DNA from 2 places in the Prevotella sp. FD3004 genome. Region 1 is predicted to be linked to the other one. Evidence: riboswitches for the same ligand, from Rfam matches in the RefSeq annotation. Region 1 holds a riboswitch; the other holds the start of a gene.

Evidence for each region. Region 1 has a riboswitch for thiamine pyrophosphate ahead of thiS (sulfur carrier protein ThiS). Riboswitches for the same ligand answer to the same signal wherever they lie in the genome.
Region 2: it holds a riboswitch for thiamine pyrophosphate, as region 1 does, so the genes downstream of both, T325_RS03515 (TonB-dependent receptor) here and thiS (sulfur carrier protein ThiS) in region 1, are expected to answer to the same signal.

Annotation. Positions count from the first base shown of each region.
Region 1 covers NZ_JQKR01000011.1:115,478-119,865, forward strand. The annotation lists gene T325_RS02855 (glycoside hydrolase family 5 protein) at 1-65, shown strand, start outside; gene T325_RS02860 (glycoside hydrolase family 3 C-terminal domain-containing protein) at 94-2,367, shown strand; TPP riboswitch at 2,550-2,652, shown strand; gene thiS (sulfur carrier protein ThiS) at 2,639-2,836, shown strand; gene T325_RS02870 (thiamine phosphate synthase) at 2,842-3,462, shown strand; gene T325_RS02875 (thiazole synthase) at 3,455-4,228, shown strand; gene thiC (phosphomethylpyrimidine synthase ThiC) at 4,239-4,388, shown strand, end outside.
Region 2 covers NZ_JQKR01000012.1:2,381-6,768, forward strand. The annotation lists gene T325_RS03515 (TonB-dependent receptor) at 1-2,283, opposite strand, end outside; TPP riboswitch at 2,330-2,424, opposite strand; gene T325_RS03520 (Na/Pi cotransporter family protein) at 2,474-4,204, opposite strand; gene T325_RS03525 (nucleoside kinase) at 4,329-4,388, shown strand, end outside.

The DNA of each region.
Region 1 (4,388 bases):
AGAACTGCAAGTCGCAAACGGAATACATCCAGAGCATGGGCATGAAGGAAAAAGAAAATAAGTAAAAAAGCAAAAGAAATGAGGATAAATTTCATGTCGAAATCCGTGTTTAAGGAAATAGGATGGGTAAAGATCTTGCCTTTTTACCTTTTTACCTTTTTACCTTTCGCAAATTCACAGAGTATACCCGTGTATCTTGACGATACGAAACCTGTTGAGCAACGTATTGACGATGCTCTAACTCGTATGACGCTTGACGAGAAAATTGCTGTAATCCATGCGCAGTCAAAGTTCTCCAGCCCTGGCGTGAAACGTCTTGGATTTCCTGACCTTTGGACCGATGACGGTCCTCATGGTGTTCGTCCCGATGTGCTTTGGGATGAGTGGGAACAGGCAGGCCAGACCAATGACTCGTGCGTAGCCTTTCCTGCGCTTACATGTCTGGCTGCCACTTGGAATCCGTTGATGGCTCGTCTCTATGGGGAGAGCCTAGGTGAAGAGGCTCTCTATCGTGGCAAAGCCATGATCCTGGGTCCTGGCGTGAACATCTACCGCACCCCGCTGGGTGGTCGTAACTTCGAGTATATGGGTGAAGATCCATGGCTGGCCTCTCGTATGGTGGTACCTTATATTCAGGGTCTCCAATCGAAGGGGGTGGCTGCATGCGTCAAGCATTATGCACTAAACAACGACGAAGAGTACCGTCATCAGGTTAATGTTATCGTCAGTGAGCGTGCTCTCCACGAGATTTATCTGCCTGCCTTCAAAGCAGCCGTTACCGAGGCTGGCACATGGGGTATTATGGGCGCCTACAACCTTTATAAAAACCAACACAACTGTCATAATAGCATTCTGCTGAATAAGATTCTGAAACAGGATTGGCGTTACGATGGTGTGGTAGTCAGTGATTGGGGTGGATGTCATGATACCGACGAGGCAGTCACCAATGGACTCGACCTCGAGTTCGGTTCGTGGACCGATGGTCTGACCATGGGGGCTACCAATGCCTATGATAGTTATTACCTTGCTCTGCCCTATAAGAAACTTATACAGGAAGGTAAATACAATATGAAAGAACTCGACGAGAAAGTACGTCGTGTCCTTCGTCTGTTCTATCGCACCACGATGAACCGCCACAAGCCATATGGCTTCCTCTGTTCTGAGAGCCATTATAATGCTGCTCTGAAGATAGCCCAGGAGGGTGTAGTACTGTTGAAAAACGATCCTGTTAAAAATGGTAAGACCAGACAACCTCTGTTACCACTCCAGAGACCTGAGCGTATTCTTGTGGTGGGCGAAAACGCCATCAAGATGATGACTGTAGGTGGAGGCTCCTCTTCGCTGAAGGTACAGCGTGAGATTTTGCCACTTGATGGTATCCGTGAGCGTTTCAAAAGTAGTCAGATAGACTTTGCCCGTGGCTATGTAGGTGATACCATTCAGAGTTATAATGGTGTGACCGTCGGTCGTTCACTCTACGAGACACGTCCTGCCGATGAGCTTATTGCTGAAGCGGTTGACAAAGCCCGTCAGGCTGATGTCGTGATTATCTTCGGTGGTCTTAATAAGAGCAATTATCAGGACTGTGAAGGGCACGACCGTCAACAATATGGTCTGCCTTATGCTCAGGATCGTCTTATTGAGGCTCTGGCTGCCGCCAATAAGCGTCTTGTTTATGTTAATATCAGTGGTAATGGTGTCGCCATGCCTTGGCTGTCTAAGGTGCCCGCTGTCGTTCAGGGCTGGTTTATCGGCTCCGAGGCTGGTGAGGCCATCGCTAGTGTGCTTGCAGGTGATGTGAATCCCTCTGGTAAGTTACCCTTTACTTGGTATGACAGTCTGGAGCAGTGTGGCGCTCATGCGCTCAATGCGTTTCCTGGCACGTGGCGCGAGGGTCATCAGATTATAGATGAGACATATAAGGAAGATATCTATGTCGGTTATCGCTGGACTGACAAGCAGAAAGTGAAACCTCTCTTTCCTTTTGGACATGGTTTGAGTTACACTACATTTATGTTGGGAAAACTCACTGCTAACAAGCTGCAGATAGCTGCTGACGACGAGATTACCTTCACCATTCCTGTCACCAATACGGGCCGTCGGGCTGGTGCAGAGACTCTGCAGTTATATATCAACGATAGACAAGCCAGTGTCGATCGCCCTATTAAGGAACTCAAGGCCTTCCAGAAGGTGTTCCTTCAGCCAGGCGAGACACAGCAGGTAAGTCTTACCATCGACAAGCGTGCATTGAGTTTCTACGACGAGAGCAACTCTAGGTGGACGGCCGAGCCAGGTCTGTTCGAAGCCCTTGTCGGTACGTCGTCCGACTGTCTTCCTGCCCGTTGTACTTTTGAGTTGAAAATGTAATGATAAGTTAGTATGATAAATTGGTTATATAGTTGATAATAAGTAGTAAGAAGAAAAGTTTTTAAGTAACCTAATGAGAAAGGCGTGTGCGAGATGCATGTGCCTTTTTTTTGTGTTCGTAAACAAAAAGTAGGCTGATTATTTGTTTGAAAGGAAAAATATGCTTACTTTTGCAGCGCAAAATTAAATATTCGGGGTGCTGAGGCAAGTGCCAACGCTGAGAAAATACCCATAGAACCTGAAGCGGGTAATGCCGTCGGAGGAATGCAATATGAAAGTAACGATTAACAACAAAGAACACGAGACGCAAGCCAAAACTGTATCCGAGCTTGCCGCCCAATTGCAGTTGCCCGCCAAAGGTGTGGCAATAGCCATCGATAATGAGTTGAAACCACGCACATCTTGGGATGCCACCATCCTACAAGAGGGCGCCAGTATCACTATTATCAAAGCTGCATGCGGGGGGTAAGGACTATGTTACAGTTTATTTCTCACTACACCGAAAAGTATAGCTACTTGGACAGCATCACCCTTGCCTTGCAGGGTGGGTGCCGATGGATACAGCTACGCATGAAGGATGCTACCGACGACGAGGTGCGCCCCATTGCGATAGAAGCCCAGCAGCTATGCCAGAAGTTTGGCGCTACATTTGTTATCGACGATCGCGTGGCATTAGTAAAAGAGTTGCAGGCCGATGGGGTGCACCTGGGCAAGAACGATATGCCCATTGCCGAAGCGCGACGCTTATTAGGTCCCGATTATATCATAGGTGGAACAGCCAACACGTTCGAGGATGTGAAGAGCCACTATGAGTCGGGGGCCGATTATATCGGTTGTGGGCCCTACCGATTTACCACCACCAAGCAGAAGCTGTCGCCTGTATTAGGGCTGGATGGCTACCGCAGGATTATTATCGAGATGCGTGCGGCACATATCGATATACCCATTGTGGCTATCGGTGGTATTACCAAGGAGGATATCCCCGCCATACTGGCTACCGGCATCACCGGCATAGCCCTGAGTGGTACGGTGCTGCGAGCCGCAAACCCCATTGACGAAATGAAACACTTAACAAACATAGTTAATCATGAGTAAATTAGTAATTGCAGGACGGGAGTTTAACTCTCGTTTGTTTCTGGGCACAGGCAAGTTTAACAACAATGCGCTGATGGCCCAGGCTATCGAGGCTTCGGGATCGGAGATGGTTACCGTTGCCATGAAACGTGTGGAACTCGACGACAAGAACGACGATTTGCTGACACACATCACCCAGAACCCCAACATACAGCTGCTGCCCAATACATCGGGTGTGCGTAATGCTGAAGAGGCGGTGTTTGCTGCCCGGATGGCCCGCGAGGCCTTTGGCACCAACTGGTTGAAGTTGGAGATACACCCCGACCCACGCTACTTGTTGCCCGACTCGGTTGAGACACTGAAAGCCACCGAGCAGTTGGTAAAACTGGGCTTTGTGGTGCTGCCATACTGCCAGGCCGACCCCACGCTGTGTAAGCATCTGGAAGAGGCTGGTGCAGCTACAGTGATGCCATTAGCAGCCCCCATCGGTACCAACAAGGGCTTGAGAATGAAGGACTTTTTGCAGATTATCATCGACCAGGCTACTGTGCCTGTAGTGGTTGATGCTGGTATCGGTGCCCCCAGTCATGCTGCCGAGGCGATGGAGATGGGTGCCGACTGCGTGCTGGTGAATACTGCCATTGCCGTAGCAGGCAATCCCGTAAAAATGGCCGATGCCTTCCGTCAGGCTGTGATTGCCGGTCGCCAGGCCTACGAGGCAGGCTTAGGAGCCATTGCCGATTGCGCCGAAGCCTCCAGCCCATTAACCGCATTTCTTAATGTTTAAAGTTCAAAATATGATAAATGATCACAAAGCTTACGCACAGCGTGAGAAATTCTATATGCAGGGCCAGTTGTACCCTGATGTAAAGGTGGGTATGACTAAGGTAAACCTGACCCCCACCGTAACCCGCGATGACGACGGTACCCCCCACATGGAGCCCAAC
Region 2 (4,388 bases), on a different contig from region 1:
GGTATATGATATTGATGCATTCGACACAGAGTAGCAAGGCAAAGAACGCTCAGTATTCTCGGTATTATCAAGATACTGACGTGACACGAAGTTCGTATGCCATACTGCCTGCCATCCGTTATAATGCAACCTAACAAATCCATTGAGAATCATCGAGGGCGAGAAAGCCAGTGTAGAATTGTCATAATGGAACTGTCTAAATCCATCACCATTACCGTCAATATGATACTTTTCCATAGCTGCCCGCCGACCAGCCACATCATCTTTATAGTCCCAGTCATCCCAGTCCTCAACAAACTCGTCGAAGTCCTTAATCTTATTCTTGCTCAGAGCAGCGTTACCCTCGATGGTGAGCCACGACGTAGGATCGATACCAGCCTGCAGTTCAACACCCATACGATATGAGTCTTTGATGTTCGTTGTTAATTTTTCACCGATGTCAGTAGTTTGTCCAGTCTGCACAAACTGATCGGTATAATCCATATAATAGCCATTCACGCCAACACGCCAAATGTCACCATTATAAGTATAACCAAGTTCATAATCAAGCAACTGCTCTGCCTTAGGTGCGGGATAGATGTAATTATCGGTAAAATTGTTGCGCTCAGGTTCACGATGACTCAGTGCCACAGAACCATAAACACGATGCCCGTCTAACTGCCACGAGAAACCAGCCTTCGGGTTGAAGAAATCGTATTTCTTGTCGATATCGAGAATATGTTTCTCATAGAGATACGTTTTCTCGTTGTAGGCAAACTTATCATTACAGCCATCAGTCTTATAACTTACGTGCCGATACTGCATATCAGCAAAGACATCCCACTGTTCTGTGATATGGTAGGCGGCTTTCAGAAATACATTCCCATCGAATTTATGGGCATCAGAATCATAATACTGATAATCACCATTATTGAGCAGACGACTCCTAAGGGTCTCATCTGAGAGATAGGTAACATAGCCGAAGTGATTGCCGTCGAAATTCTGGAGCGAGACACCTCCGATAACATCCCACTCTTCATCCTTATAGTTCATATTCCACACCAGACCATAAGTATCCTGTTTGAGTCCCTTCTTGCGAATCCAATCGGTGCGCTTCACTTTCGTTATGTCCTCATCATTGAAATCTGCGTTAGGCAATCCCAGTTTCTTGATTTTGTTCTGCGGACGGAACTCCTTATAATAGCCATAGCCATGAGTATAGTGTAACGAGGCCGTAGAGCTCCAATGGTCACTAATAGTCCATGCTGCAGAAAGAATATTATGGTTTTGCCAGAAGTTATCTGTGGTTTTGTCCCAACAGGTACCATCTGCCATCTTGTAACGCTCCACCTGATAATTACCATTAGCATCCTTTACAAAGAGGCCATCCTCTCCCGTGACAAGTTTCTCATAAAGTGAGTTATACTTTCCAAGTCCCACATTCCACATATCCTGATAATCCTTGATGCCTGTCTTTGAGTTATAACTCCATGTTCCATCATCATAGCAGCCATCCATTAACGAGTAATCGTCATTACCTGCGGTAATTCCATTCCAAGCCTGACCCGTACGCTCGAAGTTGCCGATGTTCTTATAACGTATCTGAAAGTTATTGCCTAACCATGTCAAGCCACCATAATAAGAACCTGAGCGGCCACTTGTGCCATGGATGAATCCATCGGTATGCGTTTCATGATAAGCACCGTCAAATATCAAGTGATTCCATAACATTCCTGTTGAGAACTTACCACCCAGATTATATGTGTTGAAAGATCCATAGCTAGCAGAAACCTCAAGGCTTGGTTCTTGCAATGGGGTTGCCGATGCAAGGGCTACAGTGCCGCCAAAGGCACCATCTCCATTGGTTGATGTTCCCACACCACGCTGTATCTGCACACTACCGAGCAGTGAACCATAAGAGTTCATATTTGCCCAGAAAACGCACTGATCCTCAGGCGAATTGAGGGGGACACCATCGAGTGTCACATTGATACGGGAATCACCTGCGCCACGAATGCGCATATAGGTCGTTCCTGTACCAAGTCCGTTCTCACTCCATGCAACAACGCCTGGCGTTTGTGAGAAAAGCATAGGCAACTCCTTTCCTGACTTTGAAAACTCATTAAGCTGCTGTTTCTTAATGTTTACCACGGCAAAAGGTGCGTTCTTCTGGGCTCTAACACCCTTGACGACGACCTCCTGCAACTGCTCTACCTGAGTAGAATCATAGAGCGCTGAACGATTCTGTGCATTGACACCTATTACGCACATCAGCGCAGTCACACTAAAAGCCAATCTTTTCATACCTCTTTTGAATACTAAAAAAATGATGTAACGGGGAAATGTGTTGACTAATCCTTTATTCCATCCCTACGCCGGTATAATCCGGATCAGGTTAGAGGGTATCATCTCAGCCTGCACCCGCAGGCACCCCTTGAAATCGGCGGCAAAATTAAGCAAAAAAAATGAGGAAACAAAGCGTTTCCCCATTTTTTTATCTAAGACCCATGCGAGCCTCAACTACGTTGACCACATAGTCGGCCAGTTTCTCGCATTCATTAATCAAGTCCATATAGATGGTACCAACAGCATAAGTATACTCATGATTATTGACATCAGTAATATTCTGCGTCTTCAGCTGATTACGGTAGTTATTAATCTCATGCTCTATATTGAATGAGCGGTTCACATCAAACGACTCCTTGCGTCCTAGCATCAAGCGGTTCATCTGCGAGAGTGACTGATCGGTCAACTCCATCATTTGATGAATATGTTCATACTGCTTCTCAATGAAGTGGTCTTCTTTTCCATTATATTTACGAGAGATGGTACGCGCCATATTATAACAGGCATCACCTATCGATTCCAACTCAGAAATCTCACGGAGCATGGCACGAATCTTACCTTTTGTATCATCAGAGAGATGTGCATCACTGACGGAATCGAGATATTTTGCAATCTCCAATTCCATATTATCACTGATTCCTTCATACTTCTCAATGCGCGTATAAAGCCTATTGAAATCACCTGCTTTATTATCTTTCTTGTTCGTTGCACTACTAGAAAGGGTTAGCAATTCACGCACCATATTAAACATACGCTGCATACGTTCCGAGAAGGCCTGAATCTCCTTCTGAGCCTCAAGCACGGAAAGTTCTGGGGTCTTCATGAAACCTGCTGTAATGAAGTGCAGACGGAAATCTTCTTCCTCATCGATCTTCTTGGGTTTGATAACCCAACATACGAAACGTTCGATTTGCGGAATAAACCAAATAAGAATAAAAGTATTTACCACGTTAAAGCAAGTATGGAAGGCAGCCAACACAAAACTCAGTTTAGCAGCATTAGCCAGGAACAACTTCGTTTCAGCCATTCCCTTTACCATTGTCACGTCATAGCCCACAAGACCGCAAACGGCATCAACAAACGGACGGAAGACAAACAGAATCCATACAACACCGAACACATTGAAGAACATGTGAGCCAAAGCAGCTCTACGAGCCTGCGTATTGGCAGAGAGAGCGGCAAGGTTTGAAGTAACGGTAGTTCCGATATTCTCACCCATCACAAGCGCAATACCCTGATAGATAGGCAACGCACCACTCGAACAAAGAATCATGGTAATGGCCATTACAGCTGCCGACGACTGCACGCAGAAAGTCAGCACCCCTCCAAGGAAGAGGAATATCAGTGTGGTGAGGAAAGAGTCCGGATCAAACGAGGCAAAGAAATCGAGTACTGCCTGGTTCTCGCCCAAATGCATCTCTGCTCCCGTCATTCGGAGTGTACCCAGTCCTAAAAGCAGAAACGACAAGCCGAACAGGAAATCACCGATATAGCGGTACTTTTTCAGATAAATCAGAATGATTCCTATAAAAAAAGCCGGATATACAGCACTTGTGATATCGAACGACATACCTGCCGACATAATCCACGCCGTCAGCGTCGTTCCGATATTTGCGCCCATGATTACAGATATGGCCTGTGCCAGTGTAAGCAATCCAGCATTTACAAACGAAACCGTCATCACCGTGGTAGCTGTTGAAGACTGTACCGATGCAGTCACTAGCATACCAGTCAACATTCCCGTGAAACGATTGGTAGTCATTGCGCCCAAAACATGACGCAGTTGCGGACCTGCCATTTTCTGCAGAGCTTCACTCATCGATTTCATACCGAACATCAACAATGCGAGTGAGCCTAGTAGTTTGAATAATACGAGCATAAGAATTTCTTTTGATTCGATAATTCGGATGCAAAGATACAAAAAAGTTCTTAATTCATTATTCATAATTCATAATTATTTTATATCTTTGCCACAAAAACAACTTAAAGCAATAGAAAACATCATGGAACAGACTATAAAGATCCTCATCCGTAACAACGAAAAAACAATCGAAGCACCTATG